2 regions of the Rhizobium sp. CBN3 genome follow, and region 1 is predicted to be linked to the other one. Evidence: predicted binding sites of a transcription regulator. Region 1 holds the regulator's gene; the other holds the start of a gene.

Region 1 (4,128 bases):
GAAGCAACATGGCGCAAGGCCGGTGAATTGCTCGACGCATTCTCGCCGGCCGAATGCGCCAACTATCTCACAAACTCAGGCTATGCTTCCGTATGAAAACAGCATGCTCTAGAGTCGGGAAGCGACCTTTGTGTTTGGCAGCAAAGCCGACCCCACACTCCGTCATCCCAGGGCTTGACCTGGCTTGACCCTGGGATCCACAGCCAAGCAATCGGCTTCAATTGTTTCCCTGCAGTTGGATGCCATCAGCTCTTCAGGGTCAAGCCCTGGGATGACGGAGGAGAGGTGGTGCCGAGACGCATAAGCCTTGCCGGCGCAATGAGGCTGGCTCGCAACGGAGACGAAGCGGCGGCGATGGACGACGGCAACGCGAGGCCTCACAGGCCGTACTGCCGTGTGTTTGGCGGGAACGCCCACCACACACTCCTTCAGCCTCAAGCTTCCATCGAATAACCGGCGCCGCGGACGGTGCGGATGACGTCCTGCATGTTGGAGAAGTTCAGCGCCTTGCGCAGGCGGCCGACATGGACGTCAACGGTGCGTTCGTCGACATAGATGTCGTGGCCCCAGACGCCGTCCAGAAGCTGCGAGCGGGAAAAGACCCGGCCCGGCGACGACATCAGGAATTCTAACAGGCGGAATTCGGTCGGGCCGAGGCGGACTTCGCGGCTCTTGCGGTGGACGCGATGGGTTTCCCGGTCGAGCTCGATATCGCCGCATTTCAGCACCGTCGACAGCACCTCGGGACGGGCGCGGCGCAGCATCGCCTTGACGCGGGCGACGAGTTCCGGGGTCGAGAACGGCTTAACGACATAATCGTCGGCGCCGGTGGACAGTCCACGCACCCGCTCGCTCTCCTCGCCGCGCGCCGTCAGCATGATGATCGGCAGCCGCTCGGTCTCCGGCCGCATGCGCAGGCGCCGGCAGAGTTCGATGCCGGAGACGCCGGGCAGCATCCAGTCGAGGATGAGAAGGTCGGGCGTGCGCTCCTGAAGCCTGATTTCGGCCTCGTCGCCGCGCAGGATGGTATCGACCTCAAAACCTTCCGCTTCGAGATTATAGCGAAGAAGCACGCTGAGGGCTTCCTCGTCTTCAACAACTGCGACTCTCGGGATCATGCGTGTCCGTCTCCTCGCGCACAAGCCTTAAACCGGGACGATTTAAGCAGGCGTCCTGCGCAAATTCCAAAAATTGGCTGCGACCTCTTTGCGCGCCCCGAACGGGCGCGCACGCAAGTGGCTGGTCCGGGCGGCCGGCCCGGGCGGCTCGTTCGGAACGATTATTCCGTCGCGGCGCCGACGGTGTTGGCGCTGTCGTCCTTCGGACGATCGCCTTCCGGCTGGGCGCCCGTCGCCATGTAGTAGATCGTCTCGGCGATGTTGGTGGCGTGATCGCCGATGCGCTCGATGTTCTTGGCGCAGAAGAGCAGATGCGTGCAGCTCGTGATGTTGCGCGGATCTTCCATCATGTAGGTCAAGAGCTCGCGGAATAGCGAGGTGTACATCGCGTCGATCTCGTTGTCGCGCTCGCGGATGGCGGTCGCCTTGTCGGCGGCGCGTGTCGTATAGACGTCGAGCACTTCCTTGAGCTGGACGAGCGCCAGCTCGGAGAGGTGCTCGAGACCGCGGGCGAGCTTGCGGGGCACGCCGGTGCTCTGCACGGCGATGACGCGCTTGGCAGTGTTCTTGCCGAGGTCGCCGACGCGTTCAAGATCGGCGGCGATGCGGATCGAACCCATGATTTCGCGCAGGTCCGCGGCCATCGGCTGACGGCGGGCGATGGTGACGATCGCCTTGTCACCGATCTCGCGCTCGGTGTGATCGAGGATCACATCGTCGGAAATGACCTTCTGCGCCAGCGCCGTGTCGCCGTTGACCAGCGCCCGGACGGATTCGGCGACCATCTGTTCGGCCAGACCGCCCATTTCGGAAATCCGCCTGGAGAGGAACTTCAGATCATCATCATAGGCGGAATAGATATGTGTCGATGCCATGGGGCTTTGTCCTCGAATAACGGAAAGCTTCGTGTCGCCGCAATCAGCCGAAGCGACCCATGATGTAGTCCTGGGTGCGCGGATCGTCGGGGTTGGTGAACATCTTGTCGGTGTCGTTCTCCTCGACGAGGTTGCCGAGATGGAACATGGCGGTACGCTGCGAGACGCGCGCGGCCTGCTGCATCGAGTGGGTGACGATGACGATCGTGTAGTTTTCGCGCAGCTCGTGGATCAGCTCCTCGACCTTGGCGGTGGCGATCGGGTCGAGCGCCGAGCAGGGCTCGTCCATCAGGATGACTTCCGGGCTGACGGCAACGGCGCGGGCAATGCACAGGCGCTGCTGCTGACCGCCGGAGAGGCCGGTGCCGGATTCATGCACGCGGTCCTTGACCTCGTTCCAGAGGCCGGCGCGCTGCAGGCTGCTCTCGACGATCTGGTCGAGATCGGCCTTCGACTTTGCGAGCCCGTGGATGCGGGGGCCGTAGGAAACGTTTTCGTAGATCGACTTCGGGAACGGGTTCGGCTTCTGGAAAACCATGCCGACGCGGGCGCGAAGTTCGACGACGTCGATATCCGGATCATAGATATCGTCGCTGTCGAGCGTGATCTTGCCGGTAACGCGGCACCCCTCGATCGTGTCGTTCATGCGGTTGAGGCTTCGCAGGAAGGTCGACTTACCGCAGCCCGAGGGGCCGATCAGGGCGGTTACGGTGTTTTCGCGGATGTTCAGGTTCACGTCGAAAAGCGCGCGCTTCTCGCCGTAATATACGGAGACATCCTGTCCGATCATTTTATACGGGACGTTGCTCATCTTCTGATCCAGCGCCTTTTCAACTGCAGCTTCCGTCAGCATGTTCATGATGTTTAACTCCGTTTACCAGCGGCGCTCGAAGCGACGACGCAAGAGGATGGCGCCCATGTTCATGACAACCAGGAACAGGAGCAGGACGATGATGGCACCCGAAGTACGCTCCACGAAGGCACGTTCGGCCTCGTTCGCCCACATATAGACCTGCACGGGCAAGGCCGTCGAGGGCTCGAGCGGTGTCGCAGGCGCATTGGCGACGAAGGCGACCATGCCGATCAGGAGCAGCGGCGCGGTTTCGCCGAGCGCGTGCGCCAGGCCGATGATCGTGCCGGTGAGGATGCCGGGCATGGCAAGCGGCAGGACATGGTGGAACACCATCTGCATCTTCGAGGCGCCGAGGCCGAGCGCTGCGGCGCGGATCGAAGGCGGCACGGCGCGCAGAGCCGCGCGGGTGGCGATAATGATCGTCGGCAGGGTCATCAGCGTCAGCACCAGGCCGCCGACCAGAGAGGCCGAGCGCGGCAGGCCGATGAAGTTGATGAAGACGGAAAGGCCGAGCAGACCGTAGACGATCGACGGGACGGCGGCGAGGTTGTTGATGTTGACCTCGATCAGGTCCGTCAGCCTGTTCTTCGGCGCAAACTCCTCGAGATAGATCGAGGCGGCGACGCCGATCGGCAGAGACAGAACCAGCACGATCAGCATCAGGTAAAGCGAACCGATGAGGGCGACGCCGAGGCCTGCGGCCTCCGGACGGCTGGAATTGCCGTTGACGAAGAGGCCGCTGTTGAACTGCTTGGTCAGAGCGCCGCTCGCCTTCAGCTCGTTCATCCAGTTGACCTGCTTGTCGTTGACCTTGCGGTTCTTCTCATCGACCGTCAGATCGATCTGGCCCTTGTTGGCGCTGTCGACATTGGCGTCGGCGAGTACCGAGACATTGACCGTCTTGCCGATGATCGACGGGTCGGCGACGACCATGTCGCGCAGCTGGATCGGCGCGCTCTTGGAGAGCATAGCGGTTGCATCGCGCACATCCGGACGGCTTGATGCATTGATGTTCAACTGCTTGACGATCGCGTCGCGCAGCAGAACCGGATAGTTGGCGGCGATCAGCACCGAAGGATCGGTCGCCCGCTTGCCGTTCGGATCGATCGTCTTTTCGGCGAATTCGATCGGCAAGGTGATCGTCGTCTGCTGGAAGGCGGTGTAGCCCTTGCCGATCACCGTCCACAGCAGGACGAAGAGGAAGATCAGGCCGAAGGCGATGGCGGCAATGCCGTAGGCCTGGAACCGGCGCTCGGCGGCATAGCGGCGCTTGATGCCGATA
Region 2 (4,128 bases), on a different contig from region 1:
TCGTCACCCTGTCGCACAGCGCGGGAGACCGCTCGATCTTCGCGCGCGGCGCCATCAAGGCGGCGCTCTGGGCGCGCGACAAGAAGCCGGGTCTCTATTCCATGCTCGACGTGCTCGGGCTTTCTTCCCAATAACGACATATCGGAGGCATATTCATGAGCGGTACCCTCGTCCTCGTTCGCCACGGTCAGAGTGACTGGAACCTGAAGAATCTCTTCACCGGCTGGAAGGACCCTGACCTGACGGAACTTGGCATCCAGGAAGCCAAGGCCGGCGGCGCCGCGCTTGCCGAATACGGGATCAAATTCGACGTCGCCTATACCTCGGCGCTGGTACGCGCGCAGCACACGCTGAAGCTCATCCTCGACAAGGTCGGCCAGCCCGATCTCGAAACGATCCGCGACCAGGCGCTGAACGAGCGCGATTACGGCGACCTCTCCGGCCTCAACAAGGATGACGCGCGCGCCAAGTGGGGCGAGGAACAGGTGCATATCTGGCGCCGTTCCTATGACGTGCCGCCGCCCGGCGGCGAGAGCCTGCGCGACACCGGCGCCCGTGTCTGGCCCTACTACCTCACGGAAATCCTGCCGCGCGTGCTGCGCGGCGAGAAGGTGCTGGTCGCCGCCCACGGCAATTCGCTGCGCTCGCTGGTCATGGTGCTCGACAAGCTGACCAAAGAAGGCGTGCTCGCCCTCAATCTCGCGACCGGCGTTCCGATGGTCTACAAGCTGAACGCGGATTCCACCGTGGCTTCCAAGGAAGTGCTGGGCGATATGTCCGGCGCGCACTGAATTCTGTGAGGCGTGCCACCGAAATCGGTCGGCACGCCAAGCCCTCAGTTCTCGATCGTGAACTGCACCCGGTCGGCTGCGAAACGGCTGATCGAATATTGCACCGGCACGCCGTCGAGATCGGTGTTCATCGCCTTGGCGATCAGAAGGATCGCGCCGGGGGTGAGTTCCAGGTCGGCAAGGTCGGCTGTCGCAGCATGGGCGGCCGTCACCTCGGTTGTCGCGCGGACATAATCCACCAGGCCAAGCTCGGCGAAAGCCTTGGTGATCGATTCATGCTTTCGGTAGGCCTCGCCGATCCCGGCGAAGCGTTCAGCGGGAAACCAGCTCGTCGCCTTTGAAACCGGCCGCTTGTCCGCCTCGCGCAGCGTTTCCAGCCGGATCACCTGTGCTCCCGGATTCAGGCCCAGCCAGCGAGCGATCTCGGCACTCGCCTCCTCCTTGGCCTCATCCAGCAGAAGACCGCGCATCTCGCGCGCCTGATCGCCGATGCCCGCGGTGAAGCGCGTGCGCCGGGTGATGGGGAAGTTCAAGCGCTCCTTGCGCTCGATAAGAGTGCCGCGGCCTTGAACCGCACGCACGATCCCCTCCTGCGCTAGCGCCGCCAGCGCACTGCGCACCGTATGCCTGTTAACGCCGAATTGCAGCGCCAGCACCGTTTCCGGCGGCACCATTCCCGTTTCGTCATATGCTCCGTTGCCGATCGCCTCGCGAATTCGATCGGCGATCTGACGCCAGAGCGCCACACCTGTCTGCCTCTGCACCTGCTTCAGTCCTGCCATTCTGCCCCTGCCTTGCCCCACGATGTCACACGCTTGTCACGACACCGATTTAAGGCTAGGTATAGCTTGTATGGTTGTCTATATCAATAGACATTTCGAGGAAAGCAGCGATGATATCAGCGGACAAGACAGACGCCGCGTCGCAGACGGTCCCGGAGCGCAAACGCGCCGCCGATCTGCTGGCGCGCGCGGAACGGGGCGAACTCCAGGCAGCCTGGGATGCGTTGCCGCAGAAGCCCGTGGCTTATCCGGTGCGCGGGCCGGAGACGGGACTGGTGATGGTGCGCGGCCGCATCGGCGGCGGCGGAGCTCCCTTCAATCTCGGCGAGGTGACGGTGACGCGCGCAACGGTGCGGCTCGAGTCCGGTTCCATCGGTCATGCGCAGGCGCTCGGCACCGACCGGGAGAAGGCCCGTCTTGCGGCGATCTTCGACGCGCTCTGGCAGGAGGAAGCGACCAGGGATTTCGTCGAACAGGCGCTGCTTTCGCCGATCGCCGCGCGCATCGCCGCCACTGAGCTCCGCAAGGCGGATGAGACAGCGGCAACCCGCGTCGATTTCTTCACCATGGTACGGGGAGACAACTGATGGGCCTTGCGACAGAAGCCTTGACCGGCGGCTTTGCCGAGCCGGTTTTCCATGCGCAGAGCGTCTTTAAAATGCTGATGGACGGCATGGCCCGCCCGGGCACCATTCAGACCGTTGAGCCCGATGTCGATCCGCCGGCGCCACTCGGCATTGCCGCCGGCGCGATCGCGCTCACCCTTTGCGACCACGACACACCGGTCTGGCTTACCTCGGGACTGGCGAAATCCACCGTGCCGGAGTGGCTCGGCTTTCATACCGGCGCGCCCCTGACCGCCGAAAAGGCCGATGCCCGCTTTGCCTTCATCGAGACGGGCACTGCGCTTTGCTCCTTCGGCCTGTTTGCATCAGGCACGCAGGAATATCCCGACCGCTCGACGACTGTTGTCATCGAACTTCCCGAACTCGAGGGCGGACGCAGGCTGGCGCTGATGGGTCCGGGCATCCAGAGCGTCGCGGAGATCGCACCGTCCGGCCTGCCGGAAACCTTTCTCAGACTCTGGACCGAGAACCGTGCGCTCTTCCCGCGCGGCATCGACATCGTGCTGACCTCGGGCAGACGCTTCGTCTGCCTGCCGCGCACCACCAAGATCACAGCAACGGAGATCTGAGCTCATGTATGTTGCCGTCAAAGGTGGCGAGGCCGCCATCGCCAATGCCCACCGGCTGCTCGCCGACCGCCGCCGCGGCGACCGTTCGCTGCCGGCGATCGGCATCGACCAGATCGTGGCGCAGCTGGCGCTCGCCGTCGACCGTGTCATGGCCGAAGCCTCACTTTTCGACCGAACGCTCGCAGCACTCGCTGTGCGCCAGTCGCGCGGCGACATGATCGAGGCGATCTTCCTGCTGCGCGCCTATCGCACGACGCTGCCGCGTTTCGGTTATTCCAAGCCGCTCGATACGGCAGATATGACGATCGAACGCCGAATCTCGGCAACTTACAAGGATCTGCCGGGCGGCCAGCTGCTCGGGCCTACCTTCGACTATACCCACCGGCTGCTCGACCCCTCGCTGCTGTCCGACGAGGCGGTCGAGGCGCCGGCCCAGCGTCCGGCCGAGACCGGCCGGGTCATGCGCGTCTCCGAAATCCTCGGCGAGGAGGGCCTGATCGAGGCCGACGGCGACATGCCCGAAGATCACGAGATCGGCGATCTGACCCGCGAGCCGATGGAATTCCCGATGACCCGCGATCTGCGCCTGCAGGCGCTCGCCCGCGGCGATGAAGGCTTCCTGCTGGCGCTCGGTTATTCCACGCAGCGCGGCTATGGCCGCAATCACCCCTTCACCGGTGAGATCCGCATCGGCGAAGTCGAGGTGGAATTCGACGTGCCGGAGCTCGGTTTCGCCGTCTCGCTCGGCACGATCCAGATCACCGAATGCCAGATGGTCAACCAGTTCAAGGGTTCGGCCAAGGCGCCGCCGCAATTCACCCGCGGCTACGGCCTGGTCTTCGGCCAGAGCGAGCGCAAGGCAATGGCGATGTCGCTTGTTGATCGGGCGCTGCGCGCGGAAGAACTCGGCGAGGACATCACCGCGCCGGCCCAGGACGAGGAATTCGTCATTTCCCATTCCGACAATGTCCAGGCGACCGGTTTCGTCGAGCACCTGAAGCTGCCGCATTATGTGGATTTCCAGGCGGAACTCGATCTCGTCCGCCGCATGCGCCGCGAATTCGAAGCCGCCCGCAATGCCGGCGAAGACATGAAGGAAGCCGCCGAATGAGCGATCTCGCCAGCTATAACTTCGCCTATCTCGACGAACAGACCAAGCGGATGATCCGCCGCGCCATCCTAAAGGCCATCGCCATTCCCGGCTATCAGGTGCCCTTCGCCAGCAGAGAAATGCCGATGCCCTATGGCTGGGGCACCGGCGGCGTGCAGGTGACGGCCTCGATCATCGGGCCCGATGACGTGCTGAAGGTCATCGACCAGGGCGCCGACGACACGACCAACGCCGTTTCCATCCGCGCCT

The links. The regulator PhoB, encoded in region 1, activates phosphate uptake and scavenging genes when phosphate is short. The targets are predictions, from matches to a motif close to TGTCATNNANCTGTCAT.
Region 2: the regulator PhoB is predicted to act here: its motif matches at 1,597-1,613, upstream of phnF (phosphonate metabolism transcriptional regulator PhnF).

Annotation. Positions count from the first base shown of each region.
Region 1 covers NZ_JAULSE010000006.1:270,117-274,244, reverse strand. The annotation lists gene phoB (phosphate regulon transcriptional regulator PhoB) at 435-1,118, opposite strand; gene phoU (phosphate signaling complex protein PhoU) at 1,280-1,993, opposite strand; gene pstB (phosphate ABC transporter ATP-binding protein PstB) at 2,037-2,852, opposite strand; gene pstA (phosphate ABC transporter permease PstA) at 2,868-4,128, opposite strand, start outside.
Region 2 covers NZ_JAULSE010000022.1:20,718-24,845, reverse strand. The annotation lists gene dapB (4-hydroxy-tetrahydrodipicolinate reductase) at 1-134, shown strand, start outside; gene QWJ46_RS25105 (2,3-bisphosphoglycerate-dependent phosphoglycerate mutase) at 156-791, shown strand; gene phnF (phosphonate metabolism transcriptional regulator PhnF) at 836-1,573, opposite strand; gene phnG (phosphonate C-P lyase system protein PhnG) at 1,684-2,160, shown strand; gene phnH (phosphonate C-P lyase system protein PhnH) at 2,160-2,768, shown strand; gene QWJ46_RS25085 (carbon-phosphorus lyase complex subunit PhnI) at 2,773-3,879, shown strand; gene QWJ46_RS25080 (alpha-D-ribose 1-methylphosphonate 5-phosphate C-P-lyase PhnJ) at 3,876-4,128, shown strand, end outside.